2 linked regions of the Cohaesibacter sp. ES.047 genome follow. The protein of the gene in region 1 interacts with the protein of each later gene in a pairwise test. Links are inferred from orthologs where the notes say so. Each region holds a gene or a part of one and is shown in the gene's direction. Other genes may lie near its edges.

Region 1 (11,442 bases):
CGTTCGGTGAGCGAGATGGACAGGGTCTGCAGGTAGTTGTTGCGCAGAACAAGGTTGGCGACATTGTCCGTCATTGATGCCAAGAGCTTGTTGCGGGCCTTGATGTCCAAACGCTGTTCGCGCACCGCAGTGCCCAGAGCGATCTTTATGTTGACTTCCATGTCCGAACTGTTGACGCCGGCGGAATTGTCGATGGCATCGGAGTTGCTGCGGCCACCCAGATGGTTGAACTCGATGCGAGCGCGCTGGGTCACCCCAAGGTTAGCGCCTTCGCCCAACACCTTGACGCGCAGGTCTTTGGGCGTGACGCGAATGGCGTCGTTGGCGCGATCATCGGCATCCGCATCGGATTCGCTCGAGGCGCGGATATAGGTGCCGATGCCGCCGAACCAGAGCAGATCGGCTGGTGCCATGAGGATGGCCTTCATCAGCTCTTGCGGCGTCACGCTCGCCTTCTTCATGCCAAGGACAGTCTGGATTTCCTTACTCAGCTTGATGGATTTTTCCTTGCGCGAGAAGATGCCGCCGCCTTTCGAGATCAGCTTTTCGTCATAGTCGCGCCAGGAGGAGCGGCCCAGATCGAACACGCGTTTGCGTTCTTCCCAGCTGGTTTCTGGGTCCGGATCGGGATCGATAAAGATATCGCGATGGTCAAAGGCAGCGATGAGCCTTGTTTCTTTGGACAGCAGCATGCCGTTGCCAAAGACATCGCCGGACATATCGCCGACACCCACCACGGTGAAGGGCTCGGTCTGGATGTCACGATCCATTTCGCGGAAGTGGCGCTTGACCGCCTCCCATGCGCCGCGCGCGGTGATGCCCATCTTCTTGTGGTCATACCCGGCCGAGCCACCCGAGGCGAAAGCATCGCCAAGCCAGTATTCGCGGTCCTCGGAGATCGAGTTGGCGATATCGGAAAAGGTTGCCGTGCCCTTGTCGGCTGCGACCACCAGGTAGGGATCATCCTCGTCGTGGCGGATGACATCAAGTGGCGGCAGGGTTTCCTGACCATCGAGATTGTCGGTGACGTCGAGCAGAGACGAAATGAACAGCTTGTAGCAGGTGATGCCTTCGGCCATGAAGGCTTCCCGGCCGCCCTCGGTGGGCAGGTGCTTGGGCACGAAGCCGCCCTTGGATCCGACGGGCACGATCACCGCGTTTTTGACCTGCTGGGCCTTGACCAGACCAAGCACCTCGGTGCGGAAGTCCTGCGGCCGGTCCGACCACCTCAGGCCACCACGAGCGACCATGCCAAAGCGCAGGTGAAGGCCTTCGACCCGCGGGCTATAGACGAAGATCTCACGGAACGGCTTGGGTTCAGGCATGTCATCAATGGCGCGCGGGTCGAGCTTGACGGACAAGCCCGGTTTGAAGTCGCCATTCTCCATGCGCTGGTAGAAATTGGTGCGCAAGGATGCCCTGATGACAGTCAGGAATTTGCGCAGGATGCGGTCATCGTCAAGGTTGGCCACCTGCTCCAATGCGGTCAGGATGCCATTTTCAAGACGTGTGCATTCCGCCTCGCGCTTCTTGTGATCGGGATCGAAGCGGGCATGGAAGAGGTCAACCAGAATAGCCGCGAGATCGGGATAGCTGTTGAGGGTATCCCACATGTAGTCCTGATCATAGGGGATGCGGATCTGGCGCAGATAGCGAGAGATGGTGCGCAGGATCGTGATGTCGCGCCACGGCAGGCCCGCCGCGATGGTCAGCCGGTTGTAGCCATCATTCTCGGCGTTGCCATTCCAGACTGCAAGGAAACAGTCATGCAGCTTGTCTGCCAGAGCTTTGATGTCGATCGGCTCGCCAGTGGCGCGCTCGATGTCCATGTCGTGCATCCAGTAGGTGCTCTCGCCATCGAGCGGTGTGACGTCGTAGGAGCGTTCGTCGATCACCCGGAAACCCATATTCTCAAGGATCGGCACGCGCTCGGACAGCGGAATCGGCGTATCCTTATGGAAAATCTTCAGGGTGATCCGATGCTTTTCGTTCTGATCTTCCTTGCGGTAGAACTGGATCGCTGTGGAGGTTGAACCGGTCATCCCTTCCATGATCGAAATATCATGCAGGGCGATTTCCGGCTCGAACGTATCGCGGTAAGCATAGGAGAAGGCTTCACAATAGCGATTGATCAGCGTCGATGCCTTGCTCAGCTTATGGGTGTCGCGCACCGCCTGCATCAGACCGTCGGCCCATGTGCGAACAATGGTATTGACGGCATTTTCAAGCTCGGTGCGAGATGGGTTCGGTGTTTTGCCTTCCGAGCGGCCGATGATGAAATGGACGCGGGCCAGAGGTCCGTCCGGGAAATCCGGATAGACCGCCGACAGGCGGCCATCATAGACCTTGTGCAGATAGTCGCCGATGCGCACGCGGATGGACGTGTTGTAGCGGTCGCGCGGCACATAGACGAGGATCGAGACGAAGCGGTCGAACTTGTCGACGCGCGAAAGGATGCGCACGCGTGGTCTTTGGTGCAGGCGCAGGATTTCCTGACTGTTGGTCAGGAGTGTTTCCATATCAACCTGAAACAGTTCGTCGCGGGGATAGCCCTCAAGCACGTTCAGCAGAGCCTTGCCCGAATGGCCGGACGGGTCGACGGCGGCGGCCTCAAGGGTGTTTTTCACCTTGCGGCGCAGGAAGGGGATGTTGGTTGCCGAACGGTTGTAGGCTGTGGAGGTGAACAGGCCCACGATGCGCAACTCACCGGTCAACTCACCATGATCGCCGTAAAGCTTGATGCCGATATAGTCCATGTAGGTGCGGCGGTGAACGTTGGTCTTGACGTTGGCCTTGGTGATGATCAACGGTTCCGGACGCATCAGGAATTCCTTGATCTCCGGTGTCATGGTGACCATCTGGTCGCCGCGGCGCAAGACGCGGACGTCGGGGTCGCGCAGGAGGCCCAGGCCGGGGCGCTGACTGCGTGTGAGTTCGCCTTCCTCGGTGGAGCCGTCAAAGGCATATTCGCGCATGCCAAGCAGCGTGAAGTTGTTGTTCACCAGCCAGCGTAGAAATTCCACCGTCTCGTCGATCTCGTCCTGCTGCAGGGGCGGCGGAGTGATCTTGTAGATGGCGATGGTTTCCTCAAGGCGGAGCAACATCGATTTCCAGTCGTCGACGACCGAATCGACATCATCCAGCAGCTTGTCGATGTTGCCGAGCAGTTCGGCGCGGCTTTCCTCGCTCGACAGACGCGAGACGTGGACATGGATAAGGCTTTCGCGGCGGATTTTCGGATTGGTCTGGACGTCTAGCCGGTCAAAGAGGCCGACCAGCTCGCCTTTTTCCGAGCGTTCAAGATTAAGAACCGGATGCAGCACGAGATGAATTTCAAGGCCAGCATTCTGCAACTCGCCCATGATCGAGTCGACAAGGAAGGGCTTGTTGATATTGTGCAGCTCGATAACCGTGATCTGGTTGAGCAGGGCATTCTTGTCTTTGGCGAAAGTTGGATCGGTCAACTCGACACGATGCTTGCCGTCGAAACTGGCCGCAAAACGCTCGAAGGAATGGTGTGTGATCGCTGCGATTTCGGTTGCCGAATAACGCGACAGATCTTCCTTGTCGCCCATGGCAAAAAACCGCTCGAGAAACTCCGCTTCCAGTTCGCTGTTCTTGGCGGCAAGGGCCTTTGCCTCTGCCATCCGTTTTTCGTGTCCGGTGTCCTTTTCCGCTGCCATGCCATTTCCTCCAAGCGAGCCTGATCTTTGTCTGCTTCGCTTTGTCGTGAGTTGCTGCCCTTATGAGCCGGATTCCTGCCACCTTCTGTGTCGGAAAGAATAGAGTAGGGCAAATTGAGTAAAGAGAAGCCAAATGCTTTGCGTATTTTTACAATGATCGTAGGGCACGGGTGTGGCAGTGAAAAGTCACGATATGGCGACATGCTCTGAAATTTCCCTGAAATTGCCGTGACTTGGTCCAATTGCTTACGCAGCGCCTGACGCATCCGCTGGTTAGTTGCAATAATCAAGCGATTTTCCCAGAGCGCGAGACGATCCGGAGAGCATGATTCGAACCGAATCGTTGCCGATACGGATGCTGAGCTGAGTGCCCTTGTGCATTTGCGCCATAAATTTCGATCGGGGAGAGATCTTCGACGAGATCAGCGCGCCTTCATACTCGCCAAAGCTGGCCTTGAAACCTGGATGTCTGTCAATCCGCATCCAGACAGGCTGTTGTTGTGCCACTTTGAGGCGCAAGCCATCAACCATCGTTCCTGCGAAGCTCAGATAGCTGGCACCATCTCGCCCGCAAATGTAGCTCAGACCCAGCCGCCCATCGGTCGCATCGGCGTTTACCGCTGCCCCGTCAAGATAGGGTGGATCGTTGGGTGCGAGACGGGTGAAGGACCAGCCTTTTTGGGGGGAAGAGGGGATCTCGTCGGACACTTCGCTGCATCGCCTCTCGACGCAGGTATTATATTGCTGGCTTGCTGCTCCGGGGGAGTTGGACAGGCAGGCCCAGATGCAGAGTTGCAGGTCGCTCACGTTCTGTGCTTGTGCGCGCTGGACCGGTAGCAGGGACAGGCAGGCAAGGATAGAGAGACCGACCAAACGTGTTAGCAGCGTCATTGTGAGACCCCTTCCGGCCAGCCTTGGTTCCTTGTGGTCTGAGGATGCCCGCCTTTACGGGCTGGCAATCGGTGAGACCAAGGTGCATTTTTCTGCAATCATTTTCTGCAATCAAGGGAACACAGGCGACGCTTTCGTTCAATCAAACAATCGAAGTGTTTGTCTCTTTCTGGTCCTATCGCAGCCGGAACAGACGAAAAAAGCCGGATGGGATCCATCCGGCTTTTATGCATTTCAAAGGGGCTGATGATGATTTCAGCCTTGCCCTTATTTCAGGGCATTCAGTTCGGCGATCACCGCAGCGCCCATTTCCTTGGTGGAGACGACGGTGTCGCCGGCCTTGGCGATGTCGCCAGTTCTGAGGCCTTTTTCCAACACGTTGGCGATGGCGGTATCGACCATTTCGGCTTCCTTGATCATTTCGAAGCTGTAGCGAAGAGCCATGGAGAAGCTGGCAATCATGGCGATCGGGTTGGCTGCGCCCTTGCCAGCGATGTCCGGTGCGGATCCGTGTACGGGCTCGTACATGGCTTTGCGCTTGCCGGTGACCACGTCCGGTGCACCAAGGGATGCGGATGGCAACATGCCAAGCGAGCCGGTCAGCATGGCCGCGACGTCGGAGAGGATGTCGCCGAACAGGTTGTCACAGACGATGACATCATACTGCTTGGGATTGCGCACAAGCTGCATGGCGCAATTGTCGGCCAGCACATGTTCGAGCGGGGTGCCGGGATATTCCTCGGCAGCGATCTTGCTGACCACCTGTTTCCACAGCACACCGGAGCGCATTACATTGTGCTTCTCGGCGGATGCGACGCGATTGGAGCGGGTTTTGGCCAGCTCGAAGGCAACGCGGGCGATGCGCTTGATCTCGGAGGTGGTGTAGATCTGGGTGTCGACGGCGCGCTGTTCGCCGTTTTCCAGCGTGACGATCTCTTTCGGCTCGCCGAAATAAACACCGCCGGTCAGCTCGCGCACGATGAGAATGTCGAGGCCTTCGACCAGTTCCCTTTTGAGGGCAGAGCTTTCTGCAAGGGCCGGATAGCACAGGGCCGGACGCAGGTTGGCGAACAGGCCCAGATCCTTGCGCAGACGCAGAAGGCCTGCTTCAGGCCGCGCTTCATACGCAACATCGGCCCATTTGGGACCACCAACGGCGCCGAAAATAACCGCGTCGGAGGTGATGGCCTTGGCCATGTCTTCTTCGGAGATCGCGACGCCATGGGCGTCATAGGCACAGCCGCCCACCAGACCTTCATCGCATTCGAAGGTGACGTCGACATTGCTGTTCATCCAGTCGATGATCAGCTTTACTTCGTTCATGATTTCAGGGCCGATGCCGTCGCCGGGCAGAAGAAAGAGCTTATGGGACATGATTAGGATTCCAGTTTAGGTAACAAGTCGTGTCGATCCGCGCCTGTTGCGCATGGATCGAAAAGAAAGAGATCGCTGACCAGTCGATTAATACTCAAGCCGGTGGAATGCAAGGGCCAAGCAGTCAATCAAAGGGTTGAGACGGTCAGTTGATATGAAAAAGCCAGACCGGTTGGTCTGGCTGATTGATAAGGGCGCTCGTTCAACTCTCTTCAGGCTTTCGGTACTTTCTCTTTGAGAAAGATACCTGTCGCTGCATGGTCAGCTCAAGTGGCGAGACCGCCGCGCGTCTTGCGACGCGCTAGGCGTCAGGCTTTCGGTGATTTTTCAGCGTGCTGAAAAATGCACCTGTCGCTGCGAAGCCTCGGCCTGTGGCGCCTTCTGGTGTGTTTTGCGGAGCAAAACACCTAGACCCAAGGGCGATCGTTGGCCATCTTGTCTTCGAACTTTTGCACATTGTCGATTTTTGCCATCGACAGCCCGATGTCATCGAGACCTTCGATCAGGCATTTTTTCTTGAAGGGATCAAGCTCAAAGCTGATTTCGCCGCCGTCCGGGCCCTTAATGACCTGATTTTCAAGGTCGATGGTCAGGGTGGCGTTGGAGCCGCGCGAGGCGTCGTCCATCAGTTTGGCGTGATTTTCTTCGCTGACGATGATCGGCAGAATGCCGTTCTTGAAGGAGTTGTTATAGAAGATGTCGGCAAAGCTCGTGGAGATGATGCACTTGATGCCGAAGTCTTTCAGGGCCCAGGGCGCATGCTCGCGGGAGGAGCCGCAGCCGAAGTTGTCACCGGCAACAAGAATTTCGGCGTTGCGGTAGGCGTTCTGGTTGAGGACGAAGTCCTTGTTCTCGGAACCATCCTCTTCAAACCGCATTTCGTGGAACAGATTGACGCCAAGTCCCGAGCGCTTGATGGTTTTGAGAAACTGCTTGGGAATGATCATATCGGTGTCGATGTTGATCAGGGGCATCGGTGCCGCGACGGCGGTCAGGGTCGTGAACTTTTCCATTCTCTATGCGGTCCTTCAGGTTAAAGCGAAGCGACGGTGAGACCCGTGGTCTCGTCGATTCCCATCATGATGTTCATATTCTGGATGGCCGCGCCCGACGCGCCCTTGCCCAGATTGTCATAGACGGCGAACAGGACGGCCTGTCCGGTCTCGTCATTGCCATGGACATGAATATGAAGTGAATTGGTGCCATTGAGGCGCTCCGGCGTGATCGCCTCGAGCTTGCCTGCTGTCTCCAGCGGCGCGACCTTGACGAAGATTTCGTCCGCGTAGCGGTCTGACAGGCAGGCATGCAGATCGGCAAGGCTCGGGTTCTTGTCGAGCGCCCACAGATTGAGCGGAATGGCGTCTATCATGCCTTGCGCATATTTGCCGACGGCCGGCTGGAAAACAGGGGGGTGTTCGAGACCTGCAAAGGCGGTCATTTCGGGCACATGCTTGTGGCCAAGGCTGAGGCCATAGGGCCAGAAGGGCACATCAACGGGATTTTCTTCGCGCTCATACTCACCGATCATGCCCTTGCCGCCGCCCGAATAGCCCGAAATGGCATTCAGCGTAGCCGGGAAGGTGGCCGGGACGAGGCCTGCTTCCACGAGTGGACGCATGATCGCGATGTAGCCTTGCGGATAACAGCCCGGGTTGGCGACCCGCTTGGCGCTGGCGATGGCGGCGCGCTGTCCGGGGGCCATTTCAGCAAAACCGTAAGCCCAGCCCTTGGCGGTCCGGTGCGCGGTGGAGGCATCGATGACGCGGGTGTCACGGTTCTCAATGAGGCTAACGGCCTCGATGGCTGCTGCGTCGGGCAGGCACAGAATGGCGATGTCAGCCTCGTTCAGCATCTGGGCGCGGGCCTCTGCATCCTTGCGCAGATTTTCCGGCAGGCGCAGGAATTGAAGATCGTCGCGGCCCTCAAGGCGGTTCCGGATCTGTAGTCCCGTGGTGCCGACTTCGCCATCGATGAAGATTTTTGCGCTCATGAACTTGCCTGTGAACTTGCCTGTGAACTTGCCTGTGAACTTGCCTGTGAACTTGTCTGTGAACTTGCTTGGTTGTCAGGATCCGAGCCGCTGTGTGTATCGGCTCTGTTTCCAGAATTGGGCCTCTGATTACAGCAAAGGGGCGGTTTTGTCATCGGGTGAAATGATCAACCAGCCAGATAACGAGGATAATCGCAAAGATCGCTCCCGCGCCGCGCCCGATCCGTGTACCCCATTTCTCAATTGGGTCATCCGCATCGGTATCGCCAGCGGCGAAATGATCCTTGGCCTTGTTGGCCGTGCGGGCAAAGGAGGACATCCCGATGGCTTCGCCTTCCATCTCGACACGCCGGAGCACCTGCTCGGCCTCTTTCTGCCGGGCGTCTTGGCGTGTTTGCGGTGTCTGGTTGTGATCATCTGCCATGGTTGTTTCTTTAACCCGGAAATTCGACTGCTTTCAAGTATATACGAAGAAAAACGAAGGCCATGGTGTGTCCATCGGGGTGGAGTGGTGCTTTAGTTGAGCAGGAATTGCGGATTTGTCTTGACTTGCCCGCACGCTTCGATCAAAAAACCAACCCAGAAAGCTGCCTTGTCACAGATATTTTCAGGTGTCGGGCTGATGCTTTGGAACCGAGAGGGTTAGGCAGTCCTTGCCTTTAGATGTGCTAAAGATGACCTTTGCTGTTGCAGCCATCCTGAAGACTTCGATCATTGGTCGCACGACCGGTGCATCGGCTGCTGGCCTGGTCACACTGACACCATCCACTACTACCACCAAGATTTAAGCCCCTCTTGCTCCCTGATCGCTTCCCCCAGGGTTGTGAGGGGAGCGAAGCCGCGTGTCGGAGCGAAAGCGAACGATGGCGGTGCTTGGGGGAGCCGAGATCAGGAGATCACATACAATGGGTTATAAAGTCGCAGTCGTCGGGGCAACGGGAAATGTTGGCCGCGAGATGATGGATATTCTCGCCGAGCGCGGTTTCCCCGCCGATGAGGTTGTTGCGCTGGCATCCAGCCGGTCCAAGGGCAGGGAAGTGTCCTACGGTGACAAAACGCTGAAATGCAAGGTGCTGGATCATTATGATTTTTCCGACACCGATTTCTGCCTGATGTCTGCCGGTGGATCGCTGTCTGCCGAATGGGCGCCCAAGATTGCCGCAATGGGCTGCGTCGTTGTCGATAACAGCTCCCAGTGGCGCTATGACGAGCGCATTCCGCTGATCGTGCCGGAAGTCAACGCTCATGTGCTTGAAGAGTGGGCCAAGAAAAAAGACCGCATCAACATCATCGCCAACCCGAACTGCTCGACCGCGCAGTTGCTGGTTGCGCTGAAGCCGCTGCATGATGCCGCGACCATCAAGCGCGTCGTTGTCTCCACCTATCAGTCCGTTTCCGGCGCTGGCAAGGATGCGATGGACGAGCTGTTCACCCAGACCCGCGCGGTGTTTGTCACGGATCCGGTCGAGGCCAATAAGTTTCCAAAACGCATCGCGTTCAACGTGATCCCGCATATCGATAAATTCATGGATGACGGCTCCACCAAGGAAGAATGGAAAGTCGTCGTCGAAACCAAGAAAATACTCGATCCGAAGATCAAGGTGACGTGTACGGCTGTGCGTGTGCCGGTGTTCGTGTCTCATGCGGAAGCAGTGAATATCGAATTTGAAAATCCGATTTCTGCTGAAGAAGCGACCAATATTCTGCGCGAAGCACCGGGATGTCTGGTTGTCGACAAGCATGAAGACGGCGGCTATATCACGCCGGTCGATGCGGCTGGCGAAGATGCGACCTATATTTCGCGTATCCGTGAGGATTCGACGATCGACAATGGCCTCAATATCTGGGTTGTCTCTGACAACCTGCGCAAGGGCGCTGCTCTGAACACCGTTCAGATTGCCGAGGCTCTGGTCAACAAGGGGCTGATCAAGCCGCGCTCCGAAGGCTGATCGCCGGGGTTTGAGCTGATGTGAAAAAGCCGGTCTGGAAGGCTCCCAGACCGGCTTTTTTATGCTCGTTGTGATGCGAATAAAACGCGGCTCACACTTTGGAAAAGGTGCCTTGTTCCTCGTCGTAATATTCCAGCTCTCCGGTTGAGATGTCGAACCAGCAGCCATGCAGGGACAATGCCTTGCGTGCGATCCCATCCTTGACGAAATCGAAGGAATAGAGGTTTTCGAGCGAAAGGATCACCGAGGACCGCTCGAGTAGGCCGCAATGATCAAGCTCCGGTCGGTTGAGCGATTTGTAACGGATCGGATTGTCGGCGCCCTGAAGCTGGGCGGACCATTTGCCGATGAAATCCCCCTTGGAGAGAGGTTCGGAATCGTCCTGAATATAGGCCTTAACACCGCCGCAACGGCCATGCCCCATCACCACGATATGGTCGACATGGAGGCCATTGACCGCGAATTCGAGGGCTGCGGTTGTGCCATGGACACCCATGTCTTGCGATGTCGCGTGGGGGACAAGGTTGGCAACGTTGCGCATCACGAAAATCTCGCCGGGGCCCACATCGAAAATGGTTTCCGGCGCGGCGCGACTGTCGCAACAACCAACCAGCATGATCCTTGGACTCTGCCCGGTGTCGGCAAGTTTTTCATAGCGCCCGCGTTCGATTTCAAAGCGTCCGGATTTGAAGTTGTCGTAGCCCTTCAAAAGTCTTTCTGGCAGTTGAACCATTGAAACCTCTTGTCTCTCTGTCTTGTTTTTCTATTCCCAACATCTGATGTCGCTCGGATTGGGATAAATTTCAAGGCTTTATGCTGCACTGCGGCAGAGAGTTTGATATCAAGTTGATATCACCAAGTGCTCAAAATAGCATCATTTGCGCATTCCAAACAGGCGGAGAGCCACAAGAGAGGGCCTGAGGGGATGCCTCAGACCTGATTGGAGAGGTCTGCCAGCTTGTTGAGCTCGACATTGGCACCGCACAGGATCACCCCGACCCTTTCCCCTTTCGCCGGTTTGTAAGCACCGCTCATCAGAGCCGCAAAGGCTGTGGCACCGCCGGCTTCTGTGGCAAGGCGGTAATCGCTCCAGAGCGCGGCCTGCGCCTTGAGGATGGCGTCATCGGGGAGCCGTATCATGCCGTCCACTGTTTCGCTCGCGATGCTAAAGACCAGATCGCCGGTGCGTTTTGCGCCAAGGGAGTCGGCCGCAACACCACTGACAGGCACATCAACAGGCTTTCCTTGGGTGAGGGCGGTGGCGAGGGCTGAGGCATTCTCCGGTTCGACCCCGATGATTTTGACCCGATCAGCAAACCAGCTTGCGATGCCGGAAATCAGGCCGCCGCCACCAACCGCGACCAGCAAAGTGTCGGGAAGGTTCGCGCCCATCTGCTCATCCAGCTCGAGGCCGAGGGTGCCTTGTCCGCAAATGGTGTGGAAGCTGTCGTAGGCATGAAGGCCAATCGCGCCGCTTTCCTGCTGATAGGTGGTGCAAAGCTCGAGGGCATCGGCAAAGCGCTCGCCCTTGACCACCACCTCGGCACCAAAGTCC
Region 2 (11,426 bases), 1.4 Mb from region 1 along the record:
GTCTGGCCAAAATGGCTTTGCAGCTTGGATACCCGATCATCAAGGCGCATGACGTCTTCCATCAGCAAGGCGACCTCGCGCTGGATGATGTGGGCCTGCTCCCGCATGCGGGCATCCTTCAGAACCGATTGTACCACCTGAATGGACAGCGTCAGAAGGGACGGCGAGACGATGACCACACGCGTCCGGTGGGCAAGCTGCACGACATCGTCAAACTGCTCGTGCAGATCGGCAAAAAGGCTCTCGGAGGGCACGAACATGAAGGCGGTGTCCTGCGTTTCACCGGGAATGAAATAGCGCTCGGAAATGTCCTTGATGTGTTTCTTCACATCATTGCGGAAGCGCGTCCGTGCCGCCTTGTCCTCGTCCGGATTATGAGCCTCCTTGACCGCGGTCCAGCCTTCGAGCGGAAACTTTGCATCGATCACCAGCACCGCATTGTCATTGGGAATATGAATGACGCAATCGGGTCGGTTTTTGTTGGAAAGGGTATATTGGAAATCAAAGGCGTGCTTGGGCAGCGCATCCTCGATGATCGCCTCCATCCGGCCCTGACCAAATGTGCCGCGCGTTTGCTTGTTGGCAAGGATCTGCTGCAACTCGACCACCCGGCCCGATAGCTCGGTGATGTTGCCTTGCGCTTTATCGATCACAGCCAGCCGCTCATGCAGCGCTCGCAGATTATCGCCCGTTGCTTTTTGGCCATCCGTCAGGCTTTTGGACACGGTCTGGGTCAAGCGATGCCCCATGCCGTCCATACGGTTGGTCAGGGATTGCGCCATCTCGGACTGGCGGGTGGAGAAAATCTCCGCCATGGTCTGCATCCGACCGGTCATCTCCGCCTGCAGGCGCGTCAATTCCTCGACTTGCGCCCTTTGCGCTCTGGCCTGTTCCTGTGCTTCATAGAGCTCCTGCTCACGCGTACCGCTTTGGCGGTTCTGCGAGATCAGAAGCCAGACCAGCAGCAATCCGAGCAGGGCAATCGCACCGATCAGGATTTCAAAGGTCGTCAGGCCATGTTGGCCGATGGTGATCACGATGTCATTCATGGCGCGACTATAGATTGATTCGGAAAAGGGGGAAACAAAATGAGAACAGGGGCTCGCACGGTCTACCGTCTCTTGTTGAGACGCCCGCTTGGTTGGCCAGATTTGTGCCGATTGTGATTGACGCTGCGACCCCGAACCCTTACATCACCTCCCATGGCACTTCTGGATATAGTTACATTGCCGGATCCCATGCTGCGCGAGCAGTCCGCTCCGGTCGAGCGCGTGGATGATGATCTGCGTCGCCTTGTCGAAAACATGTTTGAAACCATGTACAAAGCCCCGGGCATCGGTCTGGCGGGCATACAGGTTGGTGTGCCTCGTCGCATCTTCACCATGGATTGCGGCAAGGGCGATGATGACAAGAATCCGATCTGTATGATCAACCCGGAAATTCTCTGGCAATCGGACGATCTGAGCACCTATGAAGAGGGCTGTCTGTCGATCCCCGACTATTACGCTGAGGTGGAGCGACCGGCATCGGTGAAATTCCGGTTTCTGGATCAATTCGGCAAGGAGCAGGAAATGCTCTGCGAAGGGCTTGATGCCACGTGCGCCCAGCATGAATTCGACCACCTCAATGGTGCGCTCTTCATCGACTATATCTCCAGGCTGCGCCGCGACCGTGTGATCAAGAAATTCACCAAACTCGCCAAGCAGAAAGACAAGCAGGGCATTCTCTAGTCTGGCTCTAGTCTGGCTCTAGTCTGGCTCTCGTCTGGCTTTCTGCCGTCCGCACCACAATCACCGCAAGGATTAGCCATGCTCCGCGTCATCTTTATGGGCACCCCGGATTTCTCCGTTCCGACCCTGATGGAAATCGTCGGGCGGGGCCACGAGGTTGTCGCAGTCTACAGCCAGCCACCACGGCCCGCCGGACGCGGCATGGAAGAGCGCAAGTCTCCCGTCCATCAGGCGGCCGAGCGTCTTGGCCTGCCGGTTTTTACGCCGACCTCGCTCAAATCCGAAGAAGAGCAGGAAAAATTCCGCGCCCTTGAGGCCGATGTCGCCGTCGTCGTTGCCTATGGCCTCCTGCTACCCAAAGCCATTTTGGAGGCGACAGAAGAGGGCTGCCTCAATCTGCATGGCTCGTTGCTGCCGCGCTGGCGGGGCGCCGCTCCGATCCAGCGGGCCATCATGTCCGGAGATGCCGAGACCGGCGTTCAGGTCATGCGTATGGACGAAGGGCTCGACACCGGCGATGTCGCCATGTCAGAGACCATTCCCATCACCGACACAATGACCGCCGAGGATCTGCACGACCGCATGATGGTGCTTGGGGCAGATCTGATGGTCCGGGCTCTTGGGGCCCTGTCGCACGGGGGCCTTACGTCCAGACCTCAGGCCGAAGAGGGCGTGACCTACGCGAAAAAGATCGACAAGGCCGAGAGCCGCATCGACTTCTCTCAGCCGGCCAATGAGGTGCACAACAAGATCCGCGGGCTTTCGCCCTTCCCCGGCGCGTGGTGCGAAATGACCATCCGCGGCAAGGCGCAGCGGGTCAAGATCCTGCGCTCCGAGCTATCTGATGGGGCTGGTGAGGCTGGCACACTGCTCGACGGAGCCATGACGGTCGCCTGCGGAGACGGGGCCGTGCGCCTTATCGAATTGCAACGGGCTGGCAAAGGTGCCATGAAGGCCGAGGATTTCCAGCGCGGAGCAGACCTTTCGGTCGGCGACGTCATTGCATGACGAAGAGATAGAATGCCACGCTTCAAGCTTCTCATCGAATATGACGGCCGGCCCTTTTCGGGCTGGCAACGGCAGAACAATGCCCCCAGTGTCATGGGGCTGATTGAAAAGTCGCTGCTAAAGTTCACCGGTGAGGCGGTCACGGTGTTCGGTGCCGGGCGGACCGATACGGGCGTTCATGCGCTCGGTCAGGTGGCGCATTTCGATCTGGAGCGGGACTGGCACAGTCACAAGATCCGCGAAGCGCTCAATCATTTCCTCAAGGAAACGGGTGTCGCCATCCTCGACAGCTGGAAGGTCACCGAAGAATTCGACAGCCGCTTTCTCGCCTCCAAGCGCTACTACCGCTATCGCATCTGCAATCGCCGTGCGCCGCTTACCTTCGAGATCGGACGTGCCTGGCAATATAGCTATCCGATTGATATCGACCTGATGCAAAAGGGGGCGGATCAACTGATCGGCCATTTCGACTTCACCACCTTCCGCGCAACCGCCTGTCAGGCCAAGAGCCCATGGCGGACGATGGAAAGCCTCAAGGTGAGCCGGGAAGGCGAATGGGTCTATCTGCATGCCATGTCGCGCTCTTTCCTGCACAACCAGATCCGGTCCTTCGTCGGATCTCTGGTCGAGGTGGGGGCCGAGCGCAAGCCGGTCGGCTGGATCACCGAGATTCTCGATGCCCGCGATCGCCGCGCCTGTGGACCTGTCGCTCCACCCGATGGCCTCTATCTGACCCGAGTCGATTACCCTCAGGATCGGGACTATCTGATCCCAGAAGCGCCATGGGAAGGCCACCAGAAGGCCTAATCGCCAGAGATGTGGCCAGAGACGCCGCCAGATCGGTATCGCTGCCATTACATCGCGGTACTAGCCGAGTGCTGGAACAGCATGACGGTTGCGGCAACATTGGCGACCATCAGCAAGACCGCCAGCGCCAGCGCCATCGATCCGGGACACTCCAGCACGAAGCTGAACAGGCGATAGGAAATCCACAGCGCAAAGAGGATGATCCCGAGCATGATGAGCACGGCCATCCCCGGACCGCCAAGCCCCGAGGTGACAATTGCCCCGGGCACAAGGGTGAGCAACAGGACAATGACACTGAGCCAGTTGTAGCTGACAATGAGCGGGATGAAGCGATCTCTGAAGCCAAAGAACCGGCAAATCAGATAGAGCACTACTGGCCCCAGACCCCAGTCGAGCAAGGTGTTGGCGATCCAGAGGCCGAGCCCGCCTTCGCTGAATATCAGCATGTTGTCAACGTCGCCGAACAGCACCGTGTAGAGAAGATTGATCGGTTCGGTGATGACGATGGCGAGAAACGAAAGTAGGACGCCGCGCACCGTGGCATCGATCTTGTAGAGCGCTTCCTCGTCGCCGCGCACAAAGGCCCAGACGAGCTCGAGATGAAAGAGGATGTAGGCCATGAGGCTCCGTTGAAGCTGCGTTTGCGGCTGCAGTGTGCGATGGGCGATAGAAAAGCGGGGCCAGCATAGCCGACCCCGCCAGAATGGCAATCGCCAGATGCTTATCTTTGTGGTGGGAAATACTGCATCAGGAATTCATAGTAAACATCGGACAATGTCTGCAGATCTTTGAGAGCGATATGTTCGTCGATCATGTGCATGGTCTTGCCGACAAGGCCGAATTCGATCACCGGACAATAGTCCTTGATGAAACGGGCGTCCGACGTGCCGCCATCGGTCGAGTGTTCGGGCGTTCTGCCGGTCACCTTGGCCACCGCAGCACTGAAGCCCTTGATCAGTTTTTCCGACTTCGTCAGGAAGGCCTGACTGATGGCCGGCTCCATTTCGACAACAACATGGAAATCGGTTGAGGGCAGGCTCTCCTTGGCGCGCGTCAGAACGAGCTCGGCAATCATCTCCGGATCCCAAAGATCGTTGTAGCGCACATTGAAGCGGGCTGTCGCGGTCTTGGGAATGAGGTTCCAGGTCTCGTTGCCAACGTCGACCGAGATGAACTCAAGGTTGGTCGGCTGAAAATGATCGGTGCCATGATCGAGGATGGCCGAGCTCAAGTAGGAGACGATCTTGCCCAGAACAGGCACCGGATTGTGCGCCAGATGCGGATAGGCCACATGGCCCTGCTGGCCGATGACCGTCAACGTCCCGGACTGGCTGCCGCGCCGCCCGATCTTGATGGCATCGCCCATCGCATCCGGGTTGGTTGGCTCCCCGACAATGGCATCGCTGAAGCACTCGCCACGATCTGCAGCCCATTTCAGCAGCTTGATGGTGCCATTGACCGCCGGGCCTTCTTCGTCGCCGGTGATCAGAAGGGAAATCGTTCCGTTCGGCTCGCCATGCAATTCGATATATTTCAGCACCGCTGCGATGAACGCGCCGATACCGCCCTTCATGTCCGAGGTGCCGCGACCATAAAGCTGGCCATCCTTCACCTCGCCGGCAAAGGGCGGCACGGACCACTGGCTTTCATCGCCGGTGGGGACCACATCCGCATGACCGGCAAAGGTCAGGTGCGGACCCTCTCCGCCGGATATTTTGGCGAATAGATTCTCGATGTCCGGGGTGTCCTTGTCTGTGAAGACCGGACGATCCACCTGAAACCCCTCGGGGCTCAACAGGGCATCGAGATAAGCCAGCGCGCCGGCTTCCTTGGGCGTGACACTGGGGCATTGAACGAGTTTCTGGGTGATATCCAGAGCGGTCGGGGCTTTGGTCATGGCGCGGCTTGCTTTCGTCTGGGCACGGTCCGATCAGAGGGATCCGGTGTCGACGCCTGCTCAGCAGGCAGTCTGGACTGTGCCTTTGCTTCAAGGATGTCGTGCGGGTCTCATGCAGTCCTTTGCGTGAGGTGGGCACAGGTTCGATGCACAGCCTGATGCACAACGCGGCGCGGACACACGAATTGCTCCGGGTCGGGAGGGCGACATGCGGTCATGATCAGACGAGCGGGGAAGAACACGGGAAAACAGGATCATCTTTTCCGGGTTGCAACAAATAGTACGGCGTCACATTAGGCAAGGTTGGCGCCGCCTTCAATCCACTTTCCACCGCTCTTGAACGAAACGAAGCGGCATTGGTTGAAAAGTTATGCCATCAGGCCTTGCCGGGATGGCTCGAGTGCTCGGGCGTATGCTCCGCGGTCTCATCGACCGGCGCTCTGTTGGTATTTGAGACAATCCCCAGATCGATGAAATAGACCAGCCAGAAGGGCAGGATGGCTAGCAGATAAATGCCCCGTGTCTCAATGCCGACGCTGCACGAGAGGGGAAAGTGCGGCGCAAGAGCGCTGAGGGTGGCAAGGATCGGGATCGCATAGGCAAAGAAGCTGACATGGCCGCGCCCGCGGTCTCTCAGCCGTTTGATGACCACGCAATACCACATGAAGAAAAAGGTAGCAGCCATCACGCCGAGCGCACCGTAATAGACCTTGCCCAGTGTCTGGGCAGGGTCCATTTGGCAAAGGAAATTATCATGCACACGAAACAGAAAAGCCGCCCCGATTTCCAGAGGGAAGAGCAAAAGATGAGCAAACCAGAATTGCTTGCGGCCAATTTGTCCCTGGCTGTCAAACAACAAGCGTTCGATGGTCATGACATCTCCTTGGGTGGTCTGTTCGCTGGCCAGTTCGGTTTTGCCTGTCCGCGTCAAGCTCACTCTGATCGCGATGCAAACGGCGCACTATGACTTGCCGCAAGCCTTCCGCGGATAGTAGGCATTATTCCGAACCGGGCGTCAATCATTCCTCCGGCGCCATCCCTTCTTCCTGTGTCTGGGAGAAGAACTCAAGCGCGACATTCAAGCCATTGATCGCAGCAGGCAAACCGCCATAGACAGACATTTGCCAGATGATTTCAAGGATCTCCTGTTCTGAACAGCCAGCAGCGAGACTGTGCTCGATGTTGATCCTGAGCTGTGGCTCCGTCTGCCCACCAAGGGCTGTTAGGGCGGCGATTGTCGCCAACTGGCGGGTTTTCGCATCAAGTCCGGGTCTTGAATAATGTCGGCCATAGGCCCACTCGATCAGGCTTTCTGAGAAGTCGGGCACTTTCGCGTCATAGCGTTCGGAAAGCGCGGCTTCAAGATGAGGGTGATATTTTGCGCAATAGGCGCGGCCACGCTCAAGGGCGCTCGCTTGCGGGTTGGACACGGGGGATTTGCTTTGTGCTTCGGTCATTCGATGCCTCCATGATATGGGCATTTTCCATATCGAGATAGATTGCGATTTTCTTGTCGAGCACAGGCAGGGTCTCTTGCAGTCTTCTGATCTGGGTCTGTACGTCCGCTCTCTGGTCCTCCAGCATCTGGCGGCGTTCGGTAGCGGTGTGCGGACCCTCTGCTCTCAACCGCGCATAGCGGACCATGCGGGAAATTCCCATCCCGGTGGTCTTGAGATGCTTGAGAAAGGTCAACCAGTTGGTGATCTCCATGCCATATTGACGCCGCCCGCCCGCATCGCGATGCGCATCTGGCAAAAGCCCGATTTTTTCGTAGTAGCGGATGGTATGGACGGACAAACCCGTCTTGGCAGCAAGATCACCGATTTTCAAAGGACCAACTCCTGTTCGACATAAGGGAGGCTAGATGTTCGAGTGCACTCTAGGTCAAGAGCAAAAGAATGAAAATGGTCGATTATTTCAAACGGGCTGATGGCCCTTCAGAACAAAAAAATCCCGCCCGATTGGATCGGGCGGGATGAAATCAAGCTTTGTTCCGCTGCGGATCAGTCGCGCAACAGGTCGTTGATCGACGTTTTGGACCGGGTGCGCTCGTCAACGCGCTTGACGATAACGGCGCAATAAAGGCTTGGTCCCTGCGCGCCATCGGGCAGATGCTTGCCGGGCATGGTGCCGGAAACAACCACGGAGTAGGGCGGCACTTCGCCCATGAAGATTTCACCCGTGCTGCGGTCGATGATCTTGGTGGACGCACCAAGATAGACACCCATGGAGAGCACCGAGCCTTCGCGCACAATGACGCCTTCGGCCACTTCGGCACGCGCCCCGATGAAGCAGTTGTCTTCGATGATCACCGGACCGGCCTGCAGCGGCTCGAGAACGCCGCCAATGCCAGCCCCGCCAGAGATATGAACATTCTTGCCGATCTGTGCGCAGGAGCCGACCGTCGCCCATGTGTCGATCATCGTGCCATCATCAACATAGGCACCAAGGTTGACGAAGGACGGCATCAACACCACACCCTTGCCGATGAAGGCGGAGCGGCGAACGATGCAATTGGGAACGGCGCGGAACCCTGCCTGTTCAAACTCGCTCGCACCCCATCCATCGAATTTGGAAGGAACCTTGTCCCACCAGCTGGCATTGCCCGGACCACCCTTGATCACTTCCATCGCATTGAGCCGGAAGGAAAGCAACACGGCCTTTTTCAGCCATTGATTGACGATCCACTCTCCGTCGGAGTTCTTCTCGGCCACACGGGCGTCGCCATGATCCATCAGGTGCAGGGCGGCCTCGACAGCATCGCGGATTTCGCCGGTTGTGTCGGAATTGACGGTATCGCGTGCGTCAAAGCTCGCTTCAATGATGCTCTTGAGCGCAGGCAGATCGTACTGGGTCATGTCTCTCGCTTTCAGCTTGTCTGGGGTGTTCGATTGCGCATGTCTCGCGGCCTTGGCCGCTGGAACTGTGGCGCAAACCATAAGCACCCCGCCGGTGAAGTCAATCACCAAAAAAGCAGAAAAGTGCGCCTGCTGGCCCAACACCACTTGAACCGCAAAAAGGAGTGCAAAACGAAACAGGGGTGGCCGCTGGGACCGCCCCTGTATGCTGTCTGAAAGGCGTCTGGATCGTGCCTAACTGGCCAGCTTCTGTGCCGGTTGCTCGAAGGTCTGCTGTATCGCGCGTCCAGCCTGTCGGCGGTCGGACCCGGAGTATGCCGGGTCATCGACTTCGCGCCGATCCAGTGGCCCGCGACGGAGGCTGAGAATGAAGTCGGTCACCTCTTTTTGCAGGGTGGCGGCATCCCGCGACATGCGTTCAGCCGACGTGAGCACGAAGGTTGCCGCTTCGCCCGTTTGCTCCGCATCCGTCGTCACTTCGCCGATGTTTCTGGCCACTTCGGAGGTGCCCGTGTGGGCTTCCTCGATATTGCGGGCAATCTCGGTTGTTGCAGCATTCTGCTCTTCGGCTGCTGCGGCAACCGCCGAGGTGATGTCCTCGATCTCATGAATTGTGGTGGACACATTGCCAAAAGCGGCAACGGCAAGACTGGTCGCCGACTGGATCCGATGAATCTGTTCGGTAATTTCGCCAATCGCCTTGCTTGTTTGTCCTGCCAGTTCCTTGACCTCGCCAGCTACGACCGCAAAGCCTTTGCCCGCTTCGCCGGCGCGCGCGGATTCAATGGTTGCATTGAGAGCAAGAAGGTTGGTCTGTTCCGCAATCGCAGAGATCAGTTCGACCACATGCCCGATGGTTTCAGCGGCCTCTGACAGATCATTGATCTTCATTTCGCCCTCGCGCACTTCCGCAACTGCATCTGCAGCAACCTTCGCGGAACGCTCGATCTGGGATCCGATCTCAACCGAACTTGCACTCAGTTCCTCGACGGCCGCCGAGACCGTCTGAACATTGACAGAGGTTTCGTGGCTGGCTGATGCAACAATGCTGGCGCGTTCATTGGTGCTCGATGCACTCCGGGTCATGTTCGTCGCTGTCTGGTTCATCTGGGTGCCGGCTTCCGAGAGATAGCTCGCGATTGTCTTGGTGGCTTCCTCGAAATGACCGGTCTTTTCAGCAAAGTCTTCAATCCGTGTCTGAACGCGGATGATCGCGTCGTTGATCTGTTCCGAATAGGCATGGAATGCCCCGGGCATGCCGATAAGCTGGATACGGCGATAATACTTGTTGCGCGACATCGCATTGGTTGATGCCACCGCTTCCCGCATGAAGGTGTCGAAGCGGTCGGCCTGATAGTTGATGGCAACCGCAAGCAGGCCGAGCGAACCGGTTTCGAGCGCCTCATCGGCGCGTGCTTCCAGCTCACCAGAGCCCAGCGCCTGCGCCACGTTCGCAACATTATTGATTGCCCGTTCGGCTTTCAGACACAGAAGCAGTTGCACGGCCATGGCAAGGCCAGAGACAACGAACAGACCAAGTGCAGCAGTTCGAAGACCCAGAAGGTCGAGGCCAATGCCAGCGCTCAGCAGCACAAGGACGCCAATGGCCAGAAGCCGCGCACAAGAAAGAGAGGACAAACGGGTCATAGGGCGCGGCTTTCTCTTGGAAGATGGCATTCAGTCGGTTGTACCCGGCATCTCTGACTGTCGCCGAACCTGTCGCGTGTATCGGTTTTGCCGACCAGACTTTTGCTATCCGAAACGCGGCGTTCAAAGCAAGGTGGCGTAATTTTGTTGGCCATGAATGCCTCTGCGCATGAAAATAGGAAATGCAGGCAGAAAAATGAACTGCTTCACGCAGATCTTCCGCCGAAAAAATAAAAAAAAGGTTTCAATTACAGATACCTATATAAAACCGTGTAATATTAATTTGCTTCTTCAACGAAAACTTAGTTGGCGTAAAGTGAAAGTAAGAGTGCATTCGACAGCATGCCAGATGACCGTTTATGCTTGCAGAGCCTCACGCGCGACTTTGCCAAGCCCAAGAAACGGGGTCACAGGGGCCGCCGTTGCAGGTCGTTAAGAAGCGCTTCATCCATTTGAGTCACTCTAGGCTTTCGTGACGGGGTTGCTCCGGTTGGTGAGTCATCTTTCGGTGCAATGCGTAAAAACCTCGTCAAAGCGTCGGTGTTTTGCGGTGATCGACAGTTATGCGGTAAGTCGTTCGGTCGTGATGACTGGAAAGTGACCGGTCTCGGGTGCCGAAGATTTCAAATCGACTTGTCTGGAAAGTCGGAATAGATATAGTGGTGCAGTATTGTTTTATTATTTTTGGAAGCATATTGCACATTGGCGTTTGAAGCGTGAGGGGAACGTGAAATGAATAAATCGGCATACCTGTGCCTGGTAGGCGGTTTGCTTCTGGCGACGACCGGTTTGTCACAGGCCAATGAGCAGATGTTGGGAGCCTTGCCTGCATCGCCCGTGAATACTTTGGCGCTGACCCCCGAATACGAATTGCCAATCCAGATCATTATATCCCGCAAGGATCAACGCGCTCGGGTCTTCAGAGGCACCGAAGAAATCGCGACCTCGCGGGTTTCCACCGGCAAGCGCGGCCACACCACGCCGACGGGTATCTTTTCCATCCTCGAAAAACGGCGACGTCATTACTCCAATCTCTACAACAGCGCTCCGATGCCCTATATGCAGCGCCTGACGTGGTCGGGTATCGCTCTGCATCAGTCCAATTCCGTGCCCGGCTATCCGGCATCGCATGGCTGTGTTCGCCTGCCTGGCGGGTTCGCAAAACAGCTGTTTTCGATCACCGAGCGCGGCGCTCACGTGATCATCGCCAATCGTGAGGCGGTGCCCGAACCAATCGAACATGCCAACCTGTTTCAGCCTCGTGAGGTCGATGATCTCGCGGCACAAGTCACCTCTGTTGCAGCAACGCCCGAACCAATAGAAGCGCTCGGCAAGATTTCCTTGCTCAATGAGCACCCGGTGCGTGACACCACGGCGCATCAGGTCGCGCGCTATCTCAATCAGCTCGAAGCCGTGAAGCACAGTGACAAGCCCTTGCGTATCTTCATCACGCGTCAGGCTAGGGGCAATGTTGTCAAG

The links.
Region 2: the proteins of CPH65_RS04090 (region 1) and def interact in binary tests that used the Escherichia coli proteins (3 or more experiments, as listed by UniProt). The link is inferred for Cohaesibacter sp. ES.047 from one-to-one orthologs.

Annotation. Positions count from the first base shown.
Region 1 is NZ_LT907844.1:903,549-914,990, forward strand. The notes cover bases 7,884-10,865. They hold CPH65_RS04090 (aspartate-semialdehyde dehydrogenase), read left to right. Parts: upstream 7,884-8,843; coding sequence 8,844-9,887; downstream 9,888-10,865. Other genes in these bases: argC (N-acetyl-gamma-glutamyl-phosphate reductase), read right to left, coding at 7,884-7,938; CPH65_RS04085 (hypothetical protein), read right to left, coding at 8,090-8,362; CPH65_RS04095 (carbonic anhydrase), read right to left, coding at 9,979-10,620; CPH65_RS04100 (threonine/serine dehydratase), read right to left, coding at 10,818-10,865. In the rest of the region: CPH65_RS04055 (NAD-glutamate dehydrogenase), read right to left, coding at 1-3,683; CPH65_RS04060 (hypothetical protein), read right to left, coding at 3,957-4,574; leuB (3-isopropylmalate dehydrogenase), read right to left, coding at 4,842-5,948; leuD (3-isopropylmalate dehydratase small subunit), read right to left, coding at 6,356-6,961; more of argC, read right to left, coding at 6,982-7,883; more of CPH65_RS04100, read right to left, coding at 10,866-11,442.
Region 2 is NZ_LT907844.1:2,295,217-2,306,642, forward strand. The notes cover bases 1-2,966. They hold def (peptide deformylase), read left to right. Parts: upstream 1-1,202; coding sequence 1,203-1,730; downstream 1,731-2,966. Other genes in these bases: CPH65_RS10475 (DNA recombination protein RmuC), read right to left, coding at 1-1,049; fmt (methionyl-tRNA formyltransferase), read left to right, coding at 1,809-2,738; truA (tRNA pseudouridine(38-40) synthase TruA), read left to right, coding at 2,751-2,966. Outside these bases: more of truA, read left to right, coding at 2,967-3,545; CPH65_RS10495 (hypothetical protein), read right to left, coding at 3,593-4,165; dapE (succinyl-diaminopimelate desuccinylase), read right to left, coding at 4,267-5,442; CPH65_RS10505 (DUF805 domain-containing protein), read right to left, coding at 5,819-6,316; CPH65_RS10510 (carboxymuconolactone decarboxylase family protein), read right to left, coding at 6,462-6,899; CPH65_RS10515 (MerR family transcriptional regulator), read right to left, coding at 6,844-7,272; dapD (2,3,4,5-tetrahydropyridine-2,6-dicarboxylate N-succinyltransferase), read right to left, coding at 7,446-8,300; CPH65_RS10525 (methyl-accepting chemotaxis protein), read right to left, coding at 8,535-9,947; CPH65_RS10530 (L,D-transpeptidase family protein), read left to right, coding at 10,680-11,426. UniProt on the Escherichia coli protein: Removes the formyl group from the N-terminal Met of newly synthesized proteins. Requires at least a dipeptide for an efficient rate of reaction. N-terminal L-methionine is a prerequisite for activity but the enzyme has broad specificity at other positions.